Regions from separate parts of the Agromyces sp. NBRC 114283 genome, predicted to be linked through region 1. Evidence: predicted binding sites of a transcription regulator. Region 1 holds the regulator's gene; each other region holds the start of a gene.
What was found. The regulator LexA, encoded in region 1, represses DNA repair genes until DNA is damaged. The targets are predictions, from matches to a motif close to TCGAACANNTGTTCGA.
Positions count from the first base shown of each region.

Region 2: QSJ60_RS11380 (HNH endonuclease signature motif containing protein) is a predicted target of LexA. The motif match lies at 1,443-1,458, and genes of this name have one in related genera.
Region 3: QSJ60_RS05510 (HNH endonuclease signature motif containing protein) is a predicted target of LexA. The motif match lies at 1,800-1,815, and genes of this name have one in related genera.

Region 1 covers NZ_BSQP01000001.1:2,704,512-2,707,779, forward strand. Annotated here, with positions in the region: gene QSJ60_RS13050 (histidinol-phosphate transaminase) at 1-404, opposite strand, end outside; gene QSJ60_RS13055 (LysM peptidoglycan-binding domain-containing protein) at 478-846, opposite strand; gene lexA (transcriptional repressor LexA) at 1,102-1,791, shown strand; gene metE (5-methyltetrahydropteroyltriglutamate--homocysteine S-methyltransferase) at 1,875-3,268, opposite strand, start outside.
Region 2 covers NZ_BSQP01000001.1:2,355,682-2,358,949, reverse strand. Annotated here, with positions in the region: gene QSJ60_RS11380 (HNH endonuclease signature motif containing protein) at 1-1,430, opposite strand, end outside; gene QSJ60_RS11375 (beta-ketoacyl-ACP reductase) at 1,544-2,254, opposite strand; gene QSJ60_RS11370 (DUF3099 domain-containing protein) at 2,399-2,716, shown strand; gene QSJ60_RS11365 (hypothetical protein) at 2,713-2,955, shown strand; gene QSJ60_RS11360 (SURF1 family cytochrome oxidase biogenesis protein) at 2,952-3,268, shown strand, end outside.
Region 3 covers NZ_BSQP01000001.1:1,161,672-1,164,939, forward strand. Annotated here, with positions in the region: gene QSJ60_RS05500 (DEAD/DEAH box helicase) at 1-911, shown strand, start outside; gene QSJ60_RS05505 (hypothetical protein) at 1,150-1,599, shown strand; gene QSJ60_RS05510 (HNH endonuclease signature motif containing protein) at 1,972-3,268, shown strand, end outside.

The DNA of each region.
Region 1 (3,268 bases):
GGGGCGTCGATCCACTCGGTGCCGGTGCCGGAGGCGAGCAGCGAGTACATCGAGTACGTGGGCGAGAAGCCGAGCGCCCGGCGCCCCGGCCCCCCGAACGCCTGCAGCAGGTGCTGCAGCACCTCGTTCGAGCCGTTCGCCGCCCAGATCTGCTCGGGCGTGAGCCCGTGCCCGAGATAGCGGGCGAAGGCCTCGCGCAGTTCGGTGAACTCGCGGTCGGGGTAGCGGTTCAGCTGGAGGATGGCCGCCGCGACCCGCGCGACGATGTCGTGCGCGACGTCCTCGGGGATCGGATGCGTGTTCTCGTTCACGTTGAGGGCGACCGGAACGACCTTCTGCGGAGCGCCGTAGGGCGAGCGCCCCCTGAGGTCGTCGCGGATGGGCAGATCTTCGAAGCTCGTCACCACTTCATGCTAGTGATGCGCGACCCCCTGTGACTCCGCGCCGTGACGCCGCGCTGAGGCGGCACCGGAGCGCTCAGTTCGCGGCGGGAAGGGCCAGGCGCTGGCCCGGCTCGACCACCGAGGAGTCGAGCCCGTTGAGTCGGATGATGTCGTCGATGACCACCCGCGGATCAGCACCGGGGTCGGTCGCCTCGGCGATCTCCCACAGGGTGTCGCCGGCGCCGACCGTGACGTAGTCGAAGCTCGCGCCCGAGCCGCCGACGGCGTCGTCCGCCGCCGCGACGCCGGCACCGAGCACGCTCAACGCGGCCCAGATGACGAGCGGGAGCGCGCCGAGGGTCGTGAAGACGACGCGACCGCGTCGAGTCAGTCGGAGCCGCGTGCGGGCACCTGCGAAACCGTTCGCGGTGAACTCGGCACCGCTCGCCATGACTGCGCTCATCTCAACACCTCCAGGAGAATCGCACCCGGCCCTCGGCCGGGAGGGCCGGATGCGAAGCTGTGTTCCGAATCTATCTTCGATTGTTCGAATCTGCAAGCCGTTCTTCGAACATTGCGCCGCATCGGATTCGCGACACACTCGAAGGAATGTTTGCCGCACCCGCGTTGCGCGGATACAGTTTCGAATGTCAGAACAGAGTCCATCAGGGACCACCGACATTCCGGTCGCAAGACCGCCGACGAGGGGCGTCAGCACGTGAGCACCGAGACCGAGGGCAGCAAACCGGCCGCACGTGCGCGCCGCCGCAAGAGCCTGAGCGCGAAGCAGATCTCGATCCTCGAGGTCATCCAGCGCTCGGTCGCGACGCGGGGCTACCCGCCGAGCATGCGCGAGATCGGCGACGCCGTGGGCCTGTCCTCGCTCTCGAGCGTCACCCACCAGCTGAACCAGCTGGAGCTGGCCGGCTACCTCCGGCGCGACCCGAACCGGCCCCGCGCGCTCGAGGTGCTGATCGAGCTCCCCGGCACCGAGGAGCGCCAGCCGAGCGACGGCGAGCCCATCCCGGTCGGCGACGCCGCGATGGTGCCGCTCGTCGGCCGCATCGCCGCCGGCATCCCGATCACCGCCGAGCAGCAGATCGACGAGGTCTTCCCGCTTCCCCGCCAGCTCGTCGGCAAGGGCGAGCTGTTCATGCTGAAGGTCGTCGGCGACTCCATGGTCGACGCGGCGATCTGCGACGGCGACTGGGTTGTCGTGCGTTCGCAGCGCACCGCGGAGAACGGCGAGATCGTCGCGGCCATGCTCGACGAGGAGGCCACGGTGAAGGTCTTCCGGCAGCGCGACGGCCACACCTGGCTGCTCCCCCGCAACAGCGCCTTCGAGCCGATCCTGGGCGACGACGCCGAGGTGCTCGGCAAGGTCGTCGCGGTGCTCCGCGCAGTCTGAGGCCCCCAGACGCCAGGAACGGCCCGGGATGCCTCGCATCCCGGGCCGTTCCGCGTGCACAGCGCCGCGACCGGCCAGCCCACTCAGCCGCGGGCGAGCGACTCCCGCACCGAGCGGGCGGCTCCGACGAGGTGCGTGAGCGAGGCGACCGTCTCGTCGTAGCCGCGCGTCTTCAGCCCGCAGTCCGGGTTCACCCAGAGCCGCGACGCCGGCACCTCGGCCACCGCGCGCTCCAGGAGCTCGCGGACCTCGTCCTCACCGGGCACCCGGGGCGAGTGGATGTCGTACACGCCGGGACCCACGCCGTGGTCGAAGCCGCTGCGGCCGAGGTCCTCGACCACCTCCATGCGGCTGCGCGCGGCCTCGATGCTCGTGACGTCGGCGTCGAGCCCCCGGATGGCGTCGATGACGACGCCGAACTCGGAGTAGCAGAGGTGCGTGTGCACCTGCGTCGCCGGTGCGGCCCCGGCCGTCGCGAGCCGGAACGCGCCGACCGACCACTCGAGGTAGGCCGGCTGCTCCGCGCGGCGGAGCGGCAGCAGCTCCCGGAGCGCGGGCTCGTCGACCTGGATGATCCGGATGCCGGCGGCCTCCAGGTCCGCGACCTCGTCGCGGAGCGCGAGGCCCACCTGGCGCGCGGTGTCGCCGAGCGGCTGATCGTCACGCACGAACGACCAGGCCAGGATCGTCACGGGCCCCGTCAGCATCCCCTTCAGGTGCCGTTGGGTCAGCGACTGCGCGTAGGCCGACCAGCCGACGGTCATCGGGGCGGGGCGGGAGACGTCGCCCCAGAGGATCGACGGGCGCGTGCAGCGCGAGCCGTAGGACTGCACCCAGCCGTGCTCGGTCACCGCGAAGCCGTCGAGCAGCTCGGCGAAGTACTGCACCATGTCGTTGCGCTCCGGCTCGCCGTGCACGAGCACGTCGAGGCCGAGTTCCTCCTGGAGGCGCACGACCCGCTCGATCTCTTGCTCGATGATCGCGCGGTAGCCCGCATCGTCGAGCTCGCCGCTCGCGAGCGCGGCGCGAGCGCGCCGGAGCTCGCCGGTCTGCGGGAAGGAGCCGATCGTCGTGGTCGGCAGCTCCGGCAGCCCGAGGTCGAGCTGGGCCTCGACGCGGGCGTCGTAGTCGACGCGGGCGAAGTCAGCGTCCGAGAGGGCGGCCAGCCGCTCGCGGACCGCCGGCACCCGCACCCCGGGCGCGCCGGCCCGGTCGACGAGGGCGGCCGAGGCATCCGCGAGCTCCGACTCGATCGCCTGACGGCCGTGCGCGAGCCCGCGCGCGAGCGTCGCGACCTGGGCGACCTTCTGATCGGCGAACGCGAGCCAGCTCGCGAGGCGCGGGTCGAGCCGCTGCTCGTCGGCCAGGTCGTGCGGCACGTGCTGGAGCGAGGTGGAGCTCGCGATCGCGAGCGAGCCGGCCAGCCCCTCGAGCGCGACCGCGCGGTCGAACGCCGCCGCGAGGTCGCCCCGCCAGA
Region 2 (3,268 bases), 350 kb from region 1:
GGTGGGTGCTCGGTGGAGTGTTGGGGTGGGTGCAGGTGTTGGGGTGTGGTGGTGGCGGTGTGGCCGGTGGGGGTGTGCCAGGTGATGGTGCCGTCGGGGGTGCGGGTGATGCGGAACTTGGTGTGGTGTTTGAGGGTGTGGTCGGTGCGGCAGGTGGGGGCGAGGTTGGTGGTGTTGGTGGGGCCGCCTGCGGCCCAGGGGTGGAGGTGGTCGAGGTCGCTTTGGTGGGCGGGTCTGGTGCAGCCGGGTCTGGTGCAGGTGCCGTAGTGGTGGGTGAGCCAGCGGCGTTGGGCGGTGGTGGTGCGGTATCGGGTGCGGTCCAGGGTGAGTGGGGCGGCGGTGATGGGGTCGGTGATCAGGCGGAGGAAGGTGGGCGCGTGGGCGAAGAGGTGTCGGGCGGTGTCGTCGTCGATGGGGCCGTGGCCGTCGAGCTCGGCCGGCGTGTAGCTGCCGTCGGGTGGGGTGGTGCGGGTGAGGGTGAAGGCGGGGATGGTGATGAGGATCTCGGTGCGCACGGCGGTGGGGGTTCCGTGGCCGGTGAGCCAGTCGGTCGCGGTGTCGGCGCGGACTTGGTCGAGGGTTCGGGTCTCACCGGGCTGGCCTGACTGGTGGGTGGCGGTGGCGTGAACGCGGGCGTGGATGCGGGCCGCGTCGACGGCGGAGACGTAGAGGCTGATCCACGCCATCCCGTCGGGGGCGGGCTCGAGGATCAGCCGTCGGGTGGTGTGGGCGCGCTGGTGTCGGGCTGCTGCGGTCTCTGGGGGTTCGAGTCGGGTGCGGAGCCGTCGGGCACGCTGCCGGAACCGGGGCAACGGGATCGTGCCGGCAAGACCGGCGAGGGTGTCGTCGAACTCTGCGAGTGCGGCGGCGTGCCGGGCGGCATCGGCCGGGGTGCGGTGCGGGTCGTTGAGGGGTACTCCGTCGAGGGTGTCGAGCGCGGCACGTACCTCGGCGTACGAGGCGATGCCGTCACGGAACCTCGCCCACAGGCGGGGCAGATACCGGTGGGCGACAGCAGCGTGGTGGGCACGGTTGCGGATCGTCGCGGCCGGCAGTTGCAGCCGCATCGACAGTTCCGCCGCGACCGAGCGGGCGGCGAGCTCTGCGACCGGGATGCCGCCGCGGGACTCGGTGTGGTGCGCGTCGGGGTGGACGTAGAGTTCGGGGTGGGTGTCGGCGAGCGCGAACGCCTGCCGGTACGCGTCGAGCTGCACGGCCTGCATGCGATTCGCTTCCAACTGGGCGCCCTCGGCGGCATCCAGCGTGGCCTGGAGTTCGGCGAACACGGCCCGCGACCCGCCAGCGGCCGACGCGACCCGCCACCCATCCAACGACGGCCAATCAGGATCAGCCCACTCAGCCTCAGCCCACTCGGCAGCACTGACCGCGGCCGGGTCGGCCGGGTCGTCGGGGTGCAGCGCATCGGGCATACCCCGACACTATCGAACACAGCTTCGAAACTCACCACCAAAGTGGCGCGCTTGCGAACTCGAAGACGTCGGACCAGGCGCGCCACGCAAGACACGCGTGAGGCCAGCTCCGCTCAGTGCCCCATCCCGAGGCCGCCGTCGACGGGGATGACGGCGCCCGAGATGTACGCGGCGTCGTCGGAGGCGACCCACGCGACGACCTTCGCGACCTCGCTCGGCACCGCGAAGCGGCCGGCGGGGATGTTCTTCTTGTACTCGGCCTGCTGCGCCTCGGGGAGGGCGTCCGTCATGTCGGTCTCGATGAAGCCGGGCGCCACGACGTTCGCGGTGATGCCGCGCGCGCCGAGCTCGCGGGTGAGCGAGCGAGCCATGCCGACCAGGCCGGCCTTCGACGCCGAGTAGTTGACCTGCCCGGCGGAGCCGTAGAGGCCGACGACGCTGGAGATGAGCACGACCCGGCCGAAGCGGGCCTTCAGCATGCCCTTCGAGGCGCGCTTCACCACGCGGAACGCGCCCCCGAGGTTGGTGTCGACGACCTGTTCGAAGTCCTCGTCGCTCATCCGCATGAGCAGCGTGTCGCGGGTGATGCCGGCGTTCGCGACGACGACCTCGACCGGCCCGAGCTCCGCCTCGATCTCGGCGAAGGCGCGGTCGACCGACTCGCTGTCGGTGACATCGGCGCGAACCGTCAGCGAGCCGGCGGGACCCTCGCCCGAGCGCGCCGTGACGGCCACCCGGTGGCCCTGCGCGAGGAACTCCTCGGCGATCGCGTATCCGATCCCCCGGTTGCCCCCGGTCACCAGCACGGTGCGGCTCGTCGTCATATCGGCTCCATTTCGAGTCGGAAGAGAAGGCGGACCTCGCCCGAGGCCCGTCCCAGCATAGAACGTCGTCCATTCCCGGCATCCGCTCGGCCGAGACGGACGTAGGCTTGAGAGGAGGAGCGCCGTCAGAGCCCGGCGACCATCATGAAGCAGCAGTCGATCACCTCGCTGCCGCCCTCCCCCGATCAGGAGCGGCGCGCGCGCATGCTCAAGTACACGATCGCGATGACGATCCGTGTCGGGTGCATCTTCGCCATGCTCTTCGTGCAGGGCTGGTGGCTCGCGATCTTCGCGGCGGGGGCGATCTTCCTGCCCTACGTCGCCGTCGTGCTCGCCAACGCGCAGGGCTCCGGCCGCGCGGGGCAGATCGTCTCCCCCGAGCGGGCGCTTCCCGCCGCGCCGACGCAGACCCGCGGCGACGACGCCGACCGACCCGATTCATCTGCCGGGGGCGCAGCATGATCGGCGGACTGGGCGGCGGCCCGGCCGAAGCCGTCTGCTCGCGGGCCGGCTGCAGCGCGCCCGCGCGGTGGCGGGTCGAGTGGAGCAATCCGCGCATCCACACCGACGGCCGCACCAAGACCTGGCTCGCCTGCGACGACCACGTCGAGTACCTGCGCGGCTTCGTCGAGGCCCGCAGCTTTCCCGTCGCCGTCAGCCGGTTCGTCGCACCGGCCGCCGCTCCCGGAGGAGATGAATGAGCCGCTGGCGCTTCCTGATCGCCCCGCGCTGGGCCGGGTACCTCGCCCTCGTGATCGTGTTCGCGATCGTGTGCTCCGCCCTCGGCACCTGGCAGCTGAACCGCCGTGCCGAGGCCCTCGCGGAGGTGGCCCGCATCGACGCCAACTACGACGCCGATCCGATCCCGCTGGCCGAGGCGCTCCCCGAGCTCGACGCCTTCGACGTCGAGCAGCGCTGGCAGGTCGTCGAGCTCCGTGGCGAGTACCTCGCGGAGGACGAGGTCGTCGTCCGCAACCGACCCTTCTCCGGCACGACGGGCTTCGAGGTGGTCAC
Region 3 (3,268 bases), 1.5 Mb from region 1:
ACGCCCTCGACGTGGTCTCGATCATCGAGTCGACGCTCGACGACCCGCGGCCGATCCTCTCGCAGCAGGAGTTCCGCGCGCGCGGCGAGGCCGTCGCGGCGATGAAGCAAGAGGGGATCGAGTACGAGGAGCGGATGGCGCGCCTCGAGGACGTCACGTGGCCGAAGCCGCTCGAGGAGCTGCTCACGCACGCCTTCGAACGCTTCGCGGCGAGCCAGCCCTGGGTGCGCGACTTCGAGCTGCGGCCGAAGACCGTGGTGCGGGACATGTTCGAGCGCAGCATGTCGTTCGGGGAATACGTCGCGCTGTACCAGCTCGCCCGGAGCGAGGGGCTCGTGCTGCGGTACCTCTCCGACGCGTTCCGCGCTATCCGGCAGACCGTGCCGGAGGAGGCGAAGAACGAGGAGCTGCTCGACCTCATCGAATGGCTCGGCGAGCTCGTGCGCCAGGTGGACTCGAGCCTCGTCGACGAGTGGGCCGAACTGATCGACCCCGCCGCGCACCTGCCCGAGGACGAGGCGCCCGTCGTGCCGCCCGCGCCGCCCTCGGTCGTCACGAACCGGCGGGCGTTCACGGTGCTCGTGCGGAACGAGCTGTTCCGGCGCGTGCAGCTCGCCGCCCTCGATCGGGAGGAGGAGCTCGTCGAGCTCGACCCCGACGCCGGCTGGCCGGACGCCCTCGACGCCTACTACGCCGAGCACGATGCCATCGGCACCGGACCCGCCGCGCGCTCGCCTCGACTCGTCACGATCGACGAATCGGATGCCTCGGCCGGGATCTGGCGCGCCGAGCAGACCGTTGACGACCCCGCGGGCCACCACGACTGGCGGATTCGCGCCGTCGTCGATCTCGAGGCGTCGGCCGAAGCAGGCACGGCCGTGCTCGGCGACGTGGCGTTCGTGCGGTTGTAGGCGTGCGGTCGAGCGTGGGCGCGGGCGCGGGCGTGCAGCCGTGCCTGGGGGTGCGGTCGTGCATGGGCGTGTGGTCGTGCCTGGGGGTGCGGCCGTGCATGGCCGTGCAGCCGTCCCCGGGCGTGCAGCCGTACCTGCGGCTGGAGCCTTGACTGGGCGTGCATCACGGCTTGCCGTTCGCTGCACAGTCCCGCGCTCGGCCTTTCATCCGTCCTTCGTTCGCGCCTAGCGTCAGGACATGGCGCGCATCGACGAACTCCTGAACACGACCCTCCCGCTGCTCGACGTCGTCTGGACCGACGAAGGCGAAGCCGCCGGAATCCCCGACCCGGACAACATCGGCGAGGGGTTCGAGCTCGTCGGCCGACTGACGCAGGCCGAGAGCACGATTCACATGACGCACGTCTGGATCACCGAGGTCGATCAGGAGACGCCGTGGGTGCGCGAGCACGTGCACGACTACGACGAGGTGCTCACTTGGACGGGCAGCGACCCCGAGAACCCCCGGGATCTCGGCGCCGAGATCTATCTCGAGATCGAGGGTGAGCGCCGCATCATCACGACGTCCGGCTCCGCCTTCATCCCCGCGGGCGTCAAGCACTGTCCGCTCGGATTCATCCGCGTCGACCGCCCGTTCACGTTCAGTGCGTTGTCGCTCGCGCCGGAGTACGCCTCGCGCCAGGGGTAGGCGGTGGGCGCGCCCTTCCCTTGGCTCGGCTGGGGGAGTTCTGCATGTTCGGGGCCCTTCTCTCAGCTGTCTGGATGGTGTCCGGGGCGGCGTCGCGCGGTGATCGGTCGCTTCGTCACCCCGGTGCGTGCGAGACAGCCTCGCTGACTCGCTCGCCCGCGCCTAGCCCGAAGTGGCGCGATCTCGAAGTGGCGCGATCGTCGAACAGAGCTTCGAATCTCGTGGCCGGTTTGGGACGATGGAGGCATGACGAACTCCAGCACCGCTCCGGCGGCACTCGCCGCGTTCAGTGCGGCCGCCTCCGCCGTCGAGGCGGTGTGGCAGGGTGCGCTCACGCGTGCGAGCTCGCAGCCCGAGGGCGATGTGCGAGCGATGAGCGACGACGGATTGGTGCGGGTGGCCGAGGCGATCGCGGGCCTTTCCCGGCTCGCGGAGTCGCTGCAGGCGAGGGTGGCGGCCGAGCTCGACGATCGCTGCAGCGGCATCGCCGGCGACGACCTCGCGAAGGCGCGAGGCTTCACCACGCCCGAGCGGCTGATCGCACACCTCACTGCTGGTCGATACGTCGAGGCGGCCCGGCTCGTCGCGGTCGGCCGCGCCACGGCTACGCGCTCCTCCTTCACGGCCGAGCTGCTGCCGCCGAAGCGGCCTTCGCTGGCGCGTGCGCTTCACGACGGTGTCGTGGGTATCGAGGCGGCCGACGTGATCCGGCGGTTCCTCGACCGGGTCGAAGTGCGAGCCGACCCCGAGGAGCTCGCGGCATCCGAGGCGTTTCTCGTCGAGCGTGCCCCGGTCGTCGGGGTCGACGGCCTGGGCCTGCTCGTGAAGCGGCTCGAAGCGCGGCTCGATCCCGATGGCGTCAAGCCGCGCGAAGACGAGCTGCGCGCCAGGCGCGGGCTCCGCATCTGGCAGGACCGAGCGGGCATGGTCAATGTGCGCGGCGCATTCGACCCAGTGAGCGGCGCCCTCGTGAAGTCCGCGATCGACGCGCTCGTCAGCGCCGAGCTGCACCGCGCGCGCGACGCCCGGGCTCCACGGCCAGCCGAGACGGAGGGCGATCAGGCGACGTCGGAGACACGCACGGTCGCGCAGCTGAATGCCGATGCGCTCACTGATCTCGCCCGCCACGCCCTGGGCTGCTCCAACGTTCCGACGCTCCGCTCCGTGACGGTCGTGGTCCGTGCCGATGCCGAGGCGCTCGCCGCCGGGCGGGGTGCCGCATCCATCGACGGCATCGAGCAGCCGGTCTCATTGGAAACGGTCCGAGAGCTCATCAGCTCGGCGGGCATCTCGCCCATGCTGATCGGTCGAGGGGAACTGCCCCTCAAGCTCGGCCGCTCCGCCAGACTCTTCACACCCGCGCAGAAAGTCGCACTCGCCGAGCGTGACGGCGGATGCGCCTGGCCCGGATGCATGCGGCCGCCGAGCCATACTGAAGCGCACCACATCGCGTGGTGGAACCGCGACAGCGGACCGACCGACCTCGACAACGGCATCCTGCTCTGCAGCCACCACCATCATCGGGTGCACGACGACGGCTGGATCATCCGAGTCCGCGACGGGCGCAGCTGGTTCGTTCCACCCGCGCACCTCGACCCCGAACAGAGACCAAGGCTGGGCAATCGCGCAGTGGTGCCTGTGTTCAGTCGCCGTCGGCCAATGCGTGCAT